4 regions of the Aminipila luticellarii genome follow, and region 4 is predicted to be linked to each of the others. Evidence: riboswitches for the same ligand, from Rfam matches in the RefSeq annotation. Region 4 holds a riboswitch; each other region holds the start of a gene.
What was found. A riboswitch is a leader RNA that binds a small molecule or an ion and turns the genes downstream of it on or off. The one in region 4 is predicted to bind cobalamin.
Positions count from the first base shown of each region.

Region 1: another riboswitch for cobalamin. It lies ahead of EQM06_RS03660 (sirohydrochlorin cobaltochelatase); the one in region 4 lies ahead of cbiQ (cobalt ECF transporter T component CbiQ).
Region 2: another riboswitch for cobalamin. It lies ahead of EQM06_RS04195 (diaminopimelate decarboxylase family protein); the one in region 4 lies ahead of cbiQ (cobalt ECF transporter T component CbiQ).
Region 3: another riboswitch for cobalamin. It lies ahead of EQM06_RS04155 (hypothetical protein); the one in region 4 lies ahead of cbiQ (cobalt ECF transporter T component CbiQ).

Region 1 covers NZ_CP035281.1:776,178-780,382, reverse strand. The annotation lists gene hemA (glutamyl-tRNA reductase) at 1-316, opposite strand, end outside; gene cobI (precorrin-2 C(20)-methyltransferase) at 347-1,039, opposite strand; gene EQM06_RS03660 (sirohydrochlorin cobaltochelatase) at 1,097-1,894, opposite strand; cobalamin riboswitch at 2,037-2,222, opposite strand; gene hemL (glutamate-1-semialdehyde 2,1-aminomutase) at 2,312-3,607, opposite strand; gene hemB (porphobilinogen synthase) at 3,648-4,205, opposite strand, start outside.
Region 2 covers NZ_CP035281.1:923,472-927,676, reverse strand. The annotation lists gene pyrB (aspartate carbamoyltransferase) at 1-254, opposite strand, end outside; gene EQM06_RS04195 (diaminopimelate decarboxylase family protein) at 664-1,989, opposite strand; cobalamin riboswitch at 2,089-2,304, opposite strand; gene EQM06_RS04190 (S-layer homology domain-containing protein) at 2,463-4,205, opposite strand, start outside.
Region 3 covers NZ_CP035281.1:911,428-915,632, forward strand. The annotation lists gene addA (helicase-exonuclease AddAB subunit AddA) at 1-571, shown strand, start outside; gene EQM06_RS04150 (homing endonuclease associated repeat-containing protein) at 636-1,685, shown strand; cobalamin riboswitch at 1,778-1,953, shown strand; gene EQM06_RS04155 (hypothetical protein) at 2,166-2,444, shown strand; gene EQM06_RS04160 (TIM barrel protein) at 2,553-3,521, shown strand; gene EQM06_RS04165 (homing endonuclease associated repeat-containing protein) at 3,604-4,205, shown strand, end outside.
Region 4 covers NZ_CP035281.1:2,612,859-2,617,063, forward strand. The annotation lists gene EQM06_RS12165 (heavy metal translocating P-type ATPase) at 1-1,163, opposite strand, end outside; cobalamin riboswitch at 1,390-1,592, shown strand; gene cbiQ (cobalt ECF transporter T component CbiQ) at 1,731-2,570, shown strand; gene EQM06_RS12175 (energy-coupling factor ABC transporter ATP-binding protein) at 2,582-3,412, shown strand; gene EQM06_RS12180 (energy-coupling factor ABC transporter permease) at 3,431-4,192, shown strand; gene EQM06_RS12185 (energy-coupling factor ABC transporter substrate-binding protein) at 4,192-4,205, shown strand, end outside.

The sequences.
Region 1 (4,205 bases), 910 kb from region 4:
AGACCAGCTTAAGAAGATGTTCTATAGCCTGACGGTTATCCCTCTCTATAAAATATTCTTCATATAAGCTGGTATCTATTTTTTTAATTTGACAGAGCATGTCATAAGGACTGATCTTATTCAATTTTTCGTTATCGCACTGACTGATCCAAAGCTCTGTCCGATTGCAGGTGGAAAGGAGTATGCAGCCTTTCAGCTGAAACCGTTTTTTCATTTCCCCGAGAGCTTCTTTTACTCCTGCTTTTGTAAAGGAAAAGGCCTCCCTGTAGTCGAGCGATGCTTTGCTGTGATCAATGCCTACCATTCTAATACGCATTCCGATTCGCCTTTCAAATGTATCTGTCCTCTATTTTTTATCTCGGACGATGAGTACGGAAAAATAGCTGGCATTTTCATCAATGGCCTCTATATTTTCAAATACCCGCTCACCTTCCATGCCGCAGCGTTCCACCATTTTAACGGTAGGAGGATTCTCCATGGAATGAATATATTCTTTCAGCTTTCCTATGGATTTTCCGCTCTTCATCAGAACCTTGGTTCCTTTCATCAGTAAGGCCTCCTCGGTTCCCTTATAAGAAGCCGGTATAATATGCAGAGCCTCCTCCCCTTCGGTCAGGCTGTCATTCAATCTGGCTGAAACCGCACAAAAAGAAGGAATGCCCGAGAGAATTTCTGTTTCATATCCGGCATCCCGCACCCGATTATGAACATAGGCGTATGTGGAATAGATCGTCGGATCTCCCAAGGTCAGAAAGGCCACATTTTTTCCTTCGTCGAGCCATTTTTTCACCTGTTCTGCCGCCGCATCGTGACTGGCTTCGAGCTTTCCCCTGTCTCTGGTCATGGGCATATCCAGCTCTGCCACCAGCTTTTTATCTAAATCCGGGATTGCACCCTTCGCTATGGTATACGCCACATTGATACTCTGACCGGACTTGGGAATGGCTACAATATCACATTCCTCAATTACCCTCACCGCTTTTAATGTCATGAGTTCCGGATCTCCGGGTCCGACACCTACTCCATATAATTTTGCCATTCCATTCCTCCGCATTTCCTTTTTCGCTGTTTTCCTTGGTTTTTCAACACTAATCGTCTATTCACAATCAGCTGTATGATCTAAATACATTTTTTGTATTCCCGTAAATTCTCCGATTCCTCTTAGGATGCAGGTCACCTTATATCCCGCATTTTTAAAGAGGACTTTCCATGAATCTTCCTGCTCTCCTGCCATATCGTTGACCGCATGATCTCCGGCCACTACCATAAGCGGCATCAGCACGACTTCATCCGGTGCGTAGTCCTTTACCTGTTTTAAAACCAGACTCACCTCCGGATAGCCTTCCACAGTACCTACGAAGACATTTTCATAGCCCAATGCCTTAAATCGGTAATCCAGTGCCGCATAGGCGGCATCCGAGAAATGTCCTGTCCCATGTCCCATCAGAACCAACGCCGTCTTAGCCGCCTGATCTGCATTTTTTTTCTGATCCAATTCCGGTACTTCCGCCATAATTGCTTTGCAGACTTCATCATAGTCTCTGGAAGAGGTCAGGAGAGCCTTGCCCACGGAAATAGCGTCAAAGCTATTCTTAAAGGGCGTGATCTGCTCCATCATCTTTTCGTATTCTTCTCCGTTTATAATATGGGTAGGCTGCACCAGCACATCTTTAAATCCGTCTTCTGCTAACCTTTCCATCGCTTCCCGAACATTGTCCACATGCATGTGATCACGGGTTTTAAGAACCTTCATAATAATACTGCTGGTAAAGGCTCTTCTGAGCTCCCTGTCCGGGTAAGCTCTGCTTATAAATCGTTCAATTTCACCAATAGTCTTTTCTCTGGTCTCCTTGTGACTGGTCCCAAAGCTTACGATCAATAGGGCTTTCTTCATTTCATTTAACCTTCCTTAAAAAAAATCGCCATTCTGAAAATCAGAACAGCGTAATACGGGGGCTGACAATAAGCCCCTCTTATTACACTTATTCATCCTTCGCAAAAAAAGTGTAACCTCTGTTGCAGTCTGAACGACCGAACAGAATCCGATACCGTAGGCAGGTCTTCTGACTCTGGCGTCAACATCGTACTCTCCTTCCCATTTTTACACAGTGGCTTCATGAAGCACGACTCTTCCATTACAGCGGCGTGACCGCGTGGGCTTTTACCCAACTTCCCTATTCTCCCGGTAGGAATCCCCGGGCACCTACAATATTTCTCTATTGTCCAATATATTGTAACACTAAAACAGGGGGTCGTACAACCCCCTAAATACATTCTATACAGCCTGCTCCATTGAAAGGCAGTGCCTGTTTTATACGCCAAAAAATACAGCCGCGTCGGACAACGTTTTTTGGATATCCGCTTCCGTATGCTGATCTGAAATAAACATGGCTTCGAATTGGGCCGGTGCAAAATAATTGCCATGCTGAATCATATATCGGAAATATTCTGCATATCGCTTTAAATCTGACGTTCTGGCAGAAGTATAATCGGTTACCTGTCCGCCTGTGAAGAACAGGGTTCCGATGGAGCCGATATGATTGACCGTGCAGTCCACTTTCGCCGCAGCTATGATCTCCTTAAGGCCGCCGTACAACATTTCTCCCAGGGAATTAATATGCTCATATACAGACGGATTTTCCTTTAAGCAGGTCAGTTGAGCAATACCTGCCGCCATTGCCACCGGATTTCCGCTCAGTGTACCCGCCTGATACACCTTCCCTACCGGTGCTACACATTCCATGATGTCCCGTCTGCCGCCGTAAGCCCCTACCGGCATACCGCCTCCAATAATCTTGCCGAAGGTCGCCATATCCGGCGTCACACCAAACAGCTGCTGCGCCCCGCCGGGTGCTAATCGGAAGCCGGTGATTACTTCGTCGAAAATCAGAACAGTCTGATGAAGATCACAGATTTCACGAAGGTTTTTCAGGAATCCATCTTGCGGCAGAACCACGCCCATATTGGCTGCGACTGGTTCAATAATAACGGCGGCAATATCTCCTTTGTATTCTTCAAACAATTTTTCTACGCTGTCCATGTCGTTGTATCTTGCTGTCAGCGTATCCTTTGCACAGTTTTCTGTAACACCTGCGCTGTCCGGCGAGCCGCCTTCCGCAATCAATGCGGAACCTGCTTTCACTAAAAGACCGTCGCTGTGCCCGTGATAGCAGCCTTCAAATTTGATGATCTTATTTCTTCCCGTGTAGCCTCTTGCCGTGCGGAGGGCAGACATGGTGGCCTCCGTCCCCGAATTTACCATCCGCACCATCTCAAAGCACGGAATCATCTCGCAGGCGAGCTTTGCCATGGTAATTTCCCTTCCCGTGGCGGCACCGAAGCTAAGTCCATGGACGATTGTTTCCTGCACAGCCTTTAAAACTCCGGGATTGTTATTTCCAAGGATCATCGGCCCCCATGAACCAATATAATCGATATATTTATTTCCGTCCGCATCGTAAATGAACTGAGCGTCTGCTTTTTCTATAAACCTGGGAGTCGTGCCGACTGCCTGAAAGGCTCTGGCCGGACTGTTGACTCCACCCGGTATGTAGTGCTTCGCCTCTTCAAATAAACGTTCTGATCGATCTGTCTTATTGTTCAACATTTGCATTTCCTCCATACGTATCCAGGTGCCATCTGATAGGTTAACCAATTTGTCCGCTCTGAATCATTTGTGCCGCTTCTTTGGCAAAATAAGTGATCAGCATATCTGCACCCGCTCTGAAAATGCTGGTCGTCGTTTCTGCGATAATGGAAGCTTCATCTACCATGCCGGCCATTCCCGCGGCCTTGATCATAGCGTACTCGCCGCTCACGCTGTAGGCCGCTACCGGAACATCTATATTATCCCGAACCTCTCGGATAATATCCAAGTAAGACAGGGCAGGCTTCACCATGATAATGTCCGCGCCCTCCTCCAAATCCAAAAATACTTCTTTCAACGCTTCCCGCCTGTTGTGATAGTCCATCTGATATGTTTTTCGGTTACCTTTAAAGTTATCTGAGCCTGCGGCTTCCCTGAAAGGCCCGTAAAAAGCAGAAGCATACTTAGCGGCATAGGACATAATCGGCGTATTTTCATAGCCGGCTTCATCTAAAGCGTCCCGAATAGCCAGCACTCTGCCGTCCATCATATCAGAAGGCGCCACCATGTCTGCACCGGCTCGAACCTGCGATACTGCGGTCTGTGCCAAAAGCGGAAG
Region 2 (4,205 bases), 1.1 Mb from region 4:
TCCCCCTTTGCCACTGAACTGGAATTGGGTTCGGAGAATCCAATGACCTGTCCCCCCAGTCTAAGCATGGCTGCCTCGAAACTGAAACGGGTTCTTGTACTTGGTTCATAAAACAGTGTAGCCAGCAGCTTACCATCACAAGCATGCACATATTTTGCAGGGTCGCCTATAATTCTGTCCGCCAAATCAAATACTTCCTCAAGCTCGCTTAAAGAAAAGTCCATAGGTTCCAATAAATTTCTACCTTTTAACATATTAAATCTCCTTTCCAGCAAAAAAAAATCTTCCAATAATGGAAGATTAAATAATACAATCATCTAAAGAAAAGGGCATCTCCAATAGAGACGATTTCCCGGACAACGGCAATAAACAAATTAATTCTAAAACCGAAGGATATGCCGCCGAGTTCTCAAAATCTTTTGTAAGGTCGTAATTCTCTCTTATATAATTTTCAAACGTCATTAACATATGTATAATTCCTTCCTACCATTCACTTTACAGCAAGGTTTTAACACACTAGTATAACCTGCCATAAATTCCACAAAATCGCACTTTCTCTTTTTCCTCGTGCCTAAATCTTCAATATAATACCATGCCTATCATGTGATGTCAATAGAAAAATGCATGGCAAAACTATGTATTTATTTTTTACCAAAATAGTCCTCAAATCGCGCATACATTTAATTCCTCTCGGAAAGGTTCTTCCCCTTCCAACAGATCTTCATATCGCTGCGGCCTTTTAATCTGTTTTACCGTACCATTCTTTTTGATCATAATGGCACCCGGTCTTGGCCTTCCGCTGAAACTGGACAGGTACGAATGGCTATATGCTCCCGCATTAATAAAAGCAATGAAGTCTCCTGCGGTTATGCTGCCTGGAAGTCTGATGCCCTCTGATGATGCATAAGACAGACCGCTGATTTTATAGGACATGTTATGGTTTTCCGTTATTTTATTAGCGCAGAGCAGCTGATTATAGCTCAAAAGCCTTTCAAATTCCATTCCGTTGTTTAGGCCTTCATCCAGAACCAGCCAATTTTCATTTAAATTTTTTCGATATTTTTCATTTACAATACTGGTCAGCAGGATTCCTGCAGAAGCGGCGATTTTTCTTCCGGGTTCAATAATCAGTTCTATATCTTTAAAAAATTGACCATATTCTTTTCCTGCCCATTTCTCCACTGTAGCTGCATTTAATTCTTCTGACACCGCTTCTGCAATCTGCCCCATGTTGTCGGACGAAATACCCCCTCCGATATTTAAGCTCTGCGGGGAAAAGCCAGTCAACTGATACATTTTTACCGCCGTTTCAAGCATAGTAACAAAAGCTTCATGAACGGATTCCGGCTCATGTGATCCATTTTGAAGATGGAAGTGGTATCCTTTGAGCTTTACGTACTTCTTGTTTTTTTGAGACATCCGAATAGCGGTTCGAAGCTGTTCAAATGTAATACCAAATTCAGATTCCTGCCCCGACAGCCTATGACGATCGGAATGGTAATAGGAAATTTCAGGGGCCACCATCAAGGCAATATTTACCGGAGTATCTAAAGCTTCGGCAATCTTAGCGATTCTGGTCAGTTCATAAATGGAGTCAATATTAACAGACTTTACTCCGCTCTTTATGGCAAGTTCAATTTCCTCACCTGTTTTGCACGCTCCGGTGAATATGATCTGATCCCCCTCGAATCCGGCCTGCAGGCCTTTAAACAATTCCCCTCCGGAGTTGACCTGTAAATTACACCCCGCATCCCTTATGACCTGCAGGTTGGCCAGGGTGGATTCACATTGCGCTGCATAATGTATACTCGTTTTATCATAAAAGGTCCTAAAGGCAACAATTACTTCATTCACATTCTTTCTCAGTTCCCTTTCAGAGAAAACATATAGTGGGGAGCCATATTTTTCAACCAGCTTTATTAAATCCCTTCCATCAAAACATAAATGCTCTTTTTCAATTTTAAATATCTTATTCTCAAAAATATCCATTTGTAATCCCCCCACATAACAAAAAAACTGCGACAAAAATCGCAGTCCGTTTTACTGTTCTATTTCTAGTATTCTTGCCAATGATCCATGCTACCCGTGGATTGGCGTGCTTCTCATGCAGGTCTCCTGACTTGTGTATCTACATTTCTTTTAACCTTCCCGAATAATCTTCAGTGGCTATTTATCCTTTTCAGAATAAATCTTAAAAGAAACTCCTCACTCACAGTGGCGGGTCCATTCCGGATTTTCACCGGATTCCCTCTTAGTCAGACTTTATTGGAACATAAAGCTGAAACATGGAAGTAATATAATTTCTATTTTTATTAGTTTATCACACATACGGTGTTATTTCAAGCCCAATTTTACCCTTTAAAAGACTGGGCTCAGAAGAATCGATCTTAACGATATCATTCTAATACCCACTCTTTAAAAAATAACTTTCAGTAACAACTGCGCACATATCTTCCCTATGTTTATAAATAGTTCTGCATCAATACAGAAATCATTTTGGAGCACTCTGCTCTTGTGGCACTTTCTTTCGGTGCAAAAATATCTACAGTTTTTCCGTTTATCACTCCTGCTTTTTGTAATTCGATAACCGCTGATGCTGCATACTTTCCGATTTCCTCTTTATCCCGAAACTCCACTTCTTTGTTTACTTCCTCTAATTTTTTATTTTCAATTTTTGACATATATCTGGAAAGAATTACAGACATATCTTGCCTTGTTATGCTATCATTCGGATCAAAGCTAAGACCTCCGCCATTCTCTAAAGATCCTGTGACAAGACCTTTTTCTTCAGCCCACGCAGCTGAACCGGCGAACCATTCTCCTGCCTTGACATCTTTAAATTTAGGATCTCCGTACGCACTTAAATCCGCACCTGCCAGATTAGCAAGCATTTGTACGAATTCCGCACGGGTTATTTTATCATCTGGTGCAAAGCCTGCATCATTTATACCTTTGACCACATCTCTTGCCGCCAAAAAAACAATTTGATCCTTTGCCCAATGTTTTGATATATCATTAAACGAAATATTTCTATATCCTACCGCATAGCTAGAAAAGTGATCCGTTGAAAAGCTCAGCATCTTTGTCTGTAAATCATACACACAGTTTTTCATGATTTCCAGACTGCCTTTATCTTTTATATAATAGGCCACGATGCCGTTTGAATTCTCAGACTCCGCTGCTGCATATGGTACAGAAATCTGTAGATTATCTGCAAATTGAGAGACTTTTTTATCTCCTGTAACTAAATTAAAATCAAATATAAATCCCCCTTTGATCTTTTCTTGGAGATTACTCTTATTTTCTTCTGTAAGCTCCGCTTTCTTTTCTAATTCTACTTTTTTGACCGTAAAAATTACATCTCCATCAGCACTTTTTAAAAGATAGTCTAAATTTTGTTTATCCAGTCTGATATTTGCTATAGGAGTCTGTACTGTCAGCACATCCACTTTCTTTCCCAGCTCTGTCACAGCAGCCTCGGGCAACTTTGTTTTTATCTCGTTTATCTTGCTGTCTGCATTAATTACTATCTTTATTTCTTTCTTGGGTTGAATACCAGAATTTTGATCATCTTTTTCGGCAGCTGCTATGGCATCACTTATATCCTTTGCCGAAACATCAGCGGATCCCTTGCCATCTTTGTCTATAGTCGCTTCTACTTCAATCCGTCCTACGGTATTTTCTTTTGTTAGCTCCTCAAACTCCTTAATGGCTGCCTTCCCGCCGGCGGCTTCTACTGCATCCGGATCTTTTGTCCAGTCATTTGTGTAATACCATACCACATTGTCCCCATCATGCAATTTATACTTTGTCAATGCAATATCTGGCAGCTCATCATTCACCTTATAAAGCCAGCCCGAATGCTTCCCTTTGTCAAATTCAACTAAGCTTTTACCTGATGCATTGGTTATAGAGGACACGTAGTTTTTATTCGTTATGACATAAGAAAAATCTTTTTCATCCAATGCTTTCGTAAATGCATGATATACAGTTGCATCAGATTTTAAGGTTACCGTTGTACGTGGAATCCAAACCCCCGAATCAGCCTTTAATGTAAAGTTTACCTTCATTTCCTTTTCAGATATCGGATCTGCAGGATCCGCTTCCTTACCTCCTGCACCATTTGCATAAGCAGCACTTTTAGATTCTTTTGAAAAATCGTATATATTATATGGTAAACCGTTTTTCATGACTTCTGATGCAGC
Region 3 (4,205 bases), 1.0 Mb from region 4:
GACAAAAAAAGGCTTTACGGCTGCAGAGAGGGGAACTCTTCTGCACAGTGTACTGGAGCATTGGGATTTTAAAGAAGGATATAGGGAATGTATCCAAGAAAAAAGCAAAGCACTGGATTTTGTTCGTGCTTTTATTACTAATATGGAAAGCAAGCAAATGTTCACGCATGAGGAGGCAGATGAAGCAAGAAGACACGCCAAGATGATTGTTTCCTTTCAATGCTCTTCTTTGGGAGAGAGATTGGCTCACGCAGAGGAAATTTACAAAGAAACGCCCTTTAACCTGATGAAAAAAATCAAAGGAGAGGATATCCTGGTACAGGGGATCATTGACTGTTATTTCCGAGAAGGAAATCAGTATATTCTGTTAGATTACAAGACGAATAAGATCAGGGACCCGGAGGATGCGGAAGAAATGACAGCACTAAAGGAAACCTACAGGCAGCAGATTGAACTTTATCGGGAAGCCATTGAAGAGGTAAAGGGTATAAAAGTAAAAGAAGCTTATATTTATTTAATGAATGCGGGGGTCACCATTCAATATGGAGTTCCGCCGACAATAGAAAAATGAAAAGGAAAGCTTTGTTTAATAAAAAACGTTAGTAAAATAAAAAAGATAAAAGTAAAGGGATAACATGGACATAGAATTAGATAAAATCAATGAGTATAAGAAAACGTTGGAACATCTGGCCTCCGAAGCTGCGGCATGCGGCGAGCTGGAGCATGACCTTGAATCGCCGAAGCATAAGGAGCTGATGAATATTTACAAAATAAAATCCGCAACAGGAAGGGTGATCTATAACAGCTTTTCCGACGAGGAGCTTTGCGATTACATACGAAAGCGGGCAAAGGAGATAGACCATGTGCCCACTCAAAAGGAAGTGTACTGGATTTATCACATGTATATCAAGCATCGGTTCGGAAACTGGCCAAAAGCATTAAAAAATGCGGTGATGTCTACAAAAGCAGGAAGCGGAGGGCACAGCTATAAAATCATAGAAGAAAGAGAAAAGCAGTGTGAGGAAATCTTTGATAAAATCAGAAAAAAAGCAGAGGAGCTTAAAAGGCCGCCTCACATGGGGGAAATGCAGGATTGTATCGAAGGCTTGAAATATAAATTTGATACATGGAATCAAGTTCTTGAAGCTGCCGGTATCAATCAGGAATGGAAAAACACCCATATGCTTTTTAGGGTAGAAGATTTTTCAGAGGAAGAAAAGCTTCTGCTGAAAAAGATCAAGGATCGGTCTGTTGAGCTTGGACGCCCGCCTCTTCGCAAGGAGATTGAAGAGGATGTGAAGGAAACGCTCAAGCGGAAATGTAAAACATGGCGAAATATCCTGTATCAGATAGGAATGGAGCCGGTAGAAAAATCAAAACCCTTTGCTGAAACATACCTGGATAGCAGGAAAGACAAAGGTATGCGTCACAGGGATATTTTGAGCAATGGTCTGTATAAAGTCTTTAGGCTGGGCAAAAAAGAAAAGGAGTATTTGGCAGAATTTAAAACGATCATGGAGACTTTGAACCGTGCGCCTATCAAGGAAGAACTGCCGAAGGAAGTCTATGAGGGATTGATGAAGGCCTGCGGAAGCTATAGAAATGTCCTGTTTCAGCTGGATGCCGTTCCGCTGGAAAAAACGGAGGAACAGCGAATAAGAAAAAGAATAAAGGGCGGAAAATAATAATTAAATCGGACTATGGGGTTGACAAAGCCAATCTAAAGATGATAAGATTATGACAATAAGTAAATAGACATTTATGTTCTGCAAACCGAGTTTAACGGATAGGATGAAGTCGGTTTCGCAGCTAAGAGGGAAGCAGGTTCAAGTCCTGCGCGGTCCCGCCGCTGTAAGCGAGGAGTTTTTTCAATATGCCACTGGTTTTTACTGGGAAGGCAGAAAAAAATGATGATACGCAAGCCAGAAGACCTGCATAAACTGTTCAAAGTAGCCGACGGGTAATCGGTGATGCTTATAAGCCTTAGGGGTTTTTAAGAATGATGATGTACAGAAAAAACGGACTGTAGCAACCTAGCTACAGTTTTTTTGTTTGTTTTCATTCCATGGAGAAGTCTTTTCATTCCTGAGGGTGTAACAGATTTTAATTACGTTAAAAGATCTGTTGCAACCCTCATTCCTTTTTAATGCCAAAGGAGGGACATTATGAATGTAAATTGGTTTAAAAATCAAGATAATGTGGTTTATGCAAATACGGAAGAATTTGTAGATAATTTTGCAAAGGAGACAGGTATCTCCAACCTTAAAGAGAAGATTGAAGAATTCAGAAAAGCTCCAAACGAAGAAGGAGTTACCGTAATTGGCAGAAAAAGAACAAGCATCAAGCTTTTGGTCCCCAATCTGACCTTCCATGAAAAAATTGAAATGGGAGAGAATGTCTGGGTATATATGGGAGAAAACTATGAAAGCTATTGCCTATACTAACTAAACGGTAATCGATAAAAGCTGGAAGCCTCTTAGCTGAGTAGGGAAGCCATTGCTCACGGAGGCTTTTTTTAGTTAGTAAAAATTTTGAAAGGATTTAATGACAATATGATTCAACTGATCAATATGCCGCTTGTAGATGATATTTTGAATGAGTATAATAGTAATGATGAATTAAACAGCGTGTGCCGCAAATATGGGTGTGATGGAATTGAAGCCATTTGGGGCGGTGAGGATTGCAGCTTTCCTGTAGAAAAATCCTTGATAAGAGGATGGCATTTGGCCTTTTTTTGTGATTGGGTGGATTTTTGGAATAAAAATGAGATTGAATTGATTCGCAAATTCAGACATAGAGAAACCTGGGAAACCTTCTATGGAGGAAAGGACAGAAACGCTCTGCTGAAAATGATTGGTGATGATTTAGACCGAGCTGATCGGGCAGGCGCTGAATATGTGGTCTTTCATGTTTCGGATGTTTCTGTAGAAGAAGTATATACATATAAATGGCTGCACACAGATGAAGAAGTAGTGGATACGTCAGCGGAATTAATAAATCAGCTGATGGATCATAAAAACTATAGATTTAAATTATTGTTGGAAAATCTGAATTGGTCCGGTTTTACCTTTACACGGCCGGAGATAACCAAAAGGCTTCTGCAGAAAGTGCACTATAAAAATAAAGGGATCATGCTGGACATAGGACATCTCATGTGCACCAATCCGGAGCTTCAAAATACGGATCAGGCGATAGATTACATACATAAAATGCTGGACGAACATGATATCCTTTGCAGATATATCAAAGGAATTCATTTACATCAATCCTTAAGCGGTGATTATGTAAAAGAGAATACCCGTATAGCACCTCAGCTGCCGGAGGATTATTGGGAAAAATTCGGCGTTGCTTACGAGCACATATTGAATATAGATACCCATAAGCCTGTAAGCAATTCCAGAATGAAAGGTGTCATCGCCCGGATCAATCCGGAGTATCTGGTACACGAGCTGGCAGCTTCTGACCGGAAAGAAAAAGAGCGAGTTTTAAAGGTTCAGACCGATACCCTCCTGTCGTATTAGTGTGCGGATTACTAAAAAAGAAAGAATCGGATCGTAAAGGAAAGGGAACTTCAAGATGCAGATACAGCGAGAGAATATAGCAATGAGGTATAGGGAAGAGCTTGATAAAATTGCAGGGGAAGGTATAGAATCAGGGATTTTGGAATATGATGAAAACGCCGAAAATGCCGAACAGATATTTGAATTTTCTCAAATTGATTCCGGTAAAGGTAAGGCGGTGTATTCCAGCTTTTCCGATCAGGAATTATGCAACATATTGATTCAGAAAACAAAGGAACTGGAGCATGTTCCGGCTCAAAAGGAAATCTATTGGTTATATAGAGTATACCTTAAGAGACGGTTCGGAAATTGGCCGAAGGCATTGACTGCCGCCGGATTGTCGAAAAAAGCCGGAAAAGGCGGAGATTCCTATGAAAAAGTAAAAACGGATAAGCTGCTGGAGAAAGAATTGCTGGATAAGCTTCGGGTCAAGGCAGAAGAATTAGGCCGACCCCCTCATATGCATGAGATGAGAGAGGTGGCAGATTATTTTAAGATCAAGTTCAGCACCTGGGCAGAGCTTCTCGATGCGGCGGGGCTGGACAACCAATGGAAAAGCCGGAAGCCGGTTTATCAGGTAACAGATTTATCAGAAGAGGACAAAGAGCTGCTGGAAATCATACATAAAAAGGCCATTGAACTGGG
Region 4 (4,205 bases):
GCCAGTAAGATAAAGTCCTGCGGCTCCAGCATTACTTTCTTCTCAGATTTTTTTATAAGATCCTGCTCACGTAACGCTCGATAATGAGCACAAATAGATTTTCCTATAGGGTGCTCCGAGCGCTGCTCTGCGGTGGCTGCATAATATAGCACCTTCTCTTCAGAAAGGCTGTCGTTAAAGCTTTTCAGTGCAATCACCTTTAGTTTGCCGTAAGTAAGCGTTCCGGTCTTATCAAAAGCCATGTGTTTTACTTTGGCAAAGCGTTCCAATGCGTCACCCGAACGAATGATGATACCATACGCTGCGGCATTGCCGATACCGGCCATAATCGCCGTAGGTGTAGCTAATATAAATGCGCACGGACAAAATACGACCAAAACGGTGACCGCACGAATCCATTCCCCGGTAACAAGCCCTGTGATGACTGCCGCGCCCAATGCAGCCCACACCATCCAGGTGGCCCATCTGTCCGCCAGGCTTATGATAGGAGCCTTGTTGGCACCGGCCTCTTTCACCAGTTTGATCATCCGTTGAAGGGAGCTGTCCTCACCAACTTGAGTGGCCCTCATGGTAAAGGTGCCGTACTGGTTGACTGTCCCGCTGGTCACCGGATCTCCGGCTGTTTTATCTACCGGCAGAGATTCGCCCGTCATGACCGACTGGTCAATAGAGGTCTGCCCCGATAAAATAACACCGTCTGCTGCAATGGCTTCCCCCGCCAGCACTACTAATATATCGTCAACCTTTACCTGCTCCGCCGGGATTATCTCTTCCCTGCCCTTTCGAATCACCCGGGCGGTTCGCGGAGTAAGTTTCATCAGATTTTCTATACTTTGGTTGGCTCTTTTAGATGTTCCGTTCTCCAGCAGAGTCCCTATGGCCATGATGAAAGCGACCTCTCCGGCAGCAAAATATTCCCCTATAAATACGGAAGCTACGAGTGCAATGGAAACAAGAACATCGGCCTTTATATCGTGATCCACCACCAAGCCCTTGATTGCCCCAACAAGGATGGGAATCCCGCATAAGACAATGGCTGCCCACGCCGGGTCAAAGGGTAAGGCTCCTTCCTGCCAGTGAAATAGACTGCCGAGCAGTGCTGCTCCCGATAGGATAACCCATATTAAATTACGCTTGTCTTCTTCTATTATCCAGCTTTTCATTTTTTGTTTTGTCCTCCCTTATCGCAATATATTTATCTTTCTATCGGTCTTTCTTGTTGTTTCTGTATCCCCCTATAGGGGATACGAAAACTATATCACGTTTCCTTCTTTTGTCAACCACCCTTTATTTTTGTCAAGGCCTTATTCCCGCAATTTTCTGCAAGAATCCCAATAAAACGCTTCGCACCCTTGACATTAAATACCGGAGGTGATAATATCAAGATGCAACTAAATAGTTATTTTATGTTCCGTCAAATGCGTTTGACGGCTAAGAGGGAAGCAGGTCATAATCCTGCGCGGTCCCGCCGCTGTAATCGGGGAGTCAGAACCTGTTCCAAAAAGGAAGATCACTGAAGCATGAGCTTTGGGAAGATCGGAAGATGACGTTGATCCGTAAGCCAGAAGACCTGCATAAAATTCCATGTAATCCGAAGGGAGATCGGTTTATATCTTTATTGTGTTTTACAGGAAAACGGGCTGTAGCGAAAGCTGCAGTCTTTTTTATTTGAAAGATGCGTACAGGGCATGCCCTATAAATTTCTAGAAATATAGTCGAGGATAAGAAAAATGGAAGAACATATCGTTCCTACGAACAGAAAGCATCATAAACACCATAAAATCGGACACAAACACGGAGAAGGCTCCAGTATTGATTTTTACGCGTATAATTCCGGGATAAGGCGTTGGAATCCGACCTTCAAGGTATCGTTTTCTGCTTTGACATTAATTTTATGCATAGCGCTAAACAATCCATATGTGTCCATCGCCGTCATGATAGCCATGGCATATCTAACGGTAATAAAGGGCCGACTTCCAGTTCACGCATATGTATCCGTGCTGACGATTCCCATTACCTTTATTCTTCTTGGCACAATTATGGTCGGTATTGACTTTTCCACGCAACCGATCGGTCAATACAATTTACATCTGGGATTCTTTTATATTATTACTTCCGAAAAGAGTTTAAAGATGATGTGCTTTTTAATTTTAAAGGTTTTCGGTGCAATCAGCGCAATGGAGATGATGGCTTTATCGACTCCATCCTCAGAAATCATCTGCGTGTTACAGAAGACATATGTGCCCCAGCTCTTTACAGAGTTGATGCTGATGACTTATCGTTATATATTTATTCTGATTGATGTCAACATCAATATCAGAAATTCCGCAGATTCCCGTTTGGGCTTCTGCGATCTAAAAACTTCTTGGAGTACATTTGGAAAAGTTGCAAGCAATATGTTGATCGTTTCCATGAAAAAATCCAACGCCTATTATGATGCCATGGAAGCCAGATGTTATGACGGACAATTTATGGTTCTGGAAGAAACCCAGAATATAAAAGCAAAACAAGTTGTTATAGCAGCTATATTCATATTTTTTCTGTTAGCTTTATGGTACATCACAAAATAGAAAGGATCTTTATGAAAAACCCGATTTTACAAATTCAGAACTTACAGTATTGCTACGGAAACGGAAAAACCGCTCTGCACGACATCAGTGTGGATATTTATGAGGGTGAAAAAATTGCTGTTATCGGCTCCAACGGTGCCGGAAAGTCTACCTTTTTTCTGAATACCAACGGAGTTCTTACGCCGGATGAAGGCGACATTTATTACAGAGGAACTTTAATAACCAAAAAGAATCTGAAGGAATTACGGAAAAATATCGGTATCGTCTTTCAGGACGCAGATAATCAGATTATTGCTTCTACTGTTTTGGCAGAGGTCGGATTTGGCCCGATGAATCTAAAGCTGAAAAAAGAAGAGGTTTTAGAGCGTGTAGAGGAAGCCTTGCGTTATATGAACATTCTTGAATTTAAGGATCGGCCGCCTCACTATTTAAGCGGAGGGGAAAAGAAACGGGTCAGCATTGCTGATATTATTGCTATGAAATCAGAAATCATCATATTTGATGAGCCTACGGCAGGGCTTGATCCGCTAAATGCGGAAATGCTGGAAGAGGTCTTAGGAAAACTTTCTTCGGAGGGAAAAACTATGCTCATTTCTACACATGATGTGGACTTCGTCTATCGATGGGCGGAGAGGGTTCTTGTTTTTAATGAGGGAAAGATTATTGCCGACGGTACGCCATTTGAAATTTTTCAAGAGATCGAAATCTTAAAGCAGGCTAATTTAAAACAGCCCATGCTAATGAAGGTCTATGACTTGCTGGTCGAGCACGCACTGCTCAAAGATGAACAGGTTTATCCAAAGACATTTCAGGAACTACAGGAAGTAATTCAAAAAATATAATAGAAAAGGAGAGTAAATATGAAAATGAGTATGAAAGAAAAAAAACTGATTGTAAGCGTTACTGCTGTCGCTTTGTTTTTCGGTATTACTCCAACAGTAAGCGCAATGCACATTATGGAGGGATATCTTCCGCCTAGTATGTGTATTGTCTGGGGCGTGATCTGTATTCCATTTTTGGTAGCCGGCTTTCTGTCCATTAAGAAAACCCTTGCTCAAAGCCGCAGAAATATTACCATGATTGCTATGGCTGCAGCCTTTGTTTTTGTAATTTCCTCGTTAAAAATTCCTTCTGTGACAGGCAGCTGTTCACATATGACAGGTACAGGTCTGGGAGCTATTCTGCTTGGTCCTAGTGCTGTCAGCATTTTAGGTATTATCGTATTGATTTTTCAGGCTATTCTGCTTGCACATGGAGGATTAACTACATTAGGAGCCAATACCTTCTCCATGGCGATCGCAGGACCATTTCTTTCCTACGGAATTTACATTCTGTGCAAAAAATTACATGTAAATAAATATGTTGGCATTTTTCTTGCCGCGTCCATTGGTGACATATTTACATATTGCGTTACCAGTTTAGAGCTGGCGATAGCCTATCCTTCCCCTACCGGAGGATATATGGCTTCTGTTGTTAAATTCCTTGCGGTTTTCGCTCCGACTCAGCTTCCGCTTGCCATTATTGAAGGAATTCTTACCGTCATTATTATCATGGGTCTTGAAACCTATGCAAAACCGGAATTAGCCGATTTAAGATTTGAAGTTGGAGGTGACACAAAATAATGAAAACGAAATC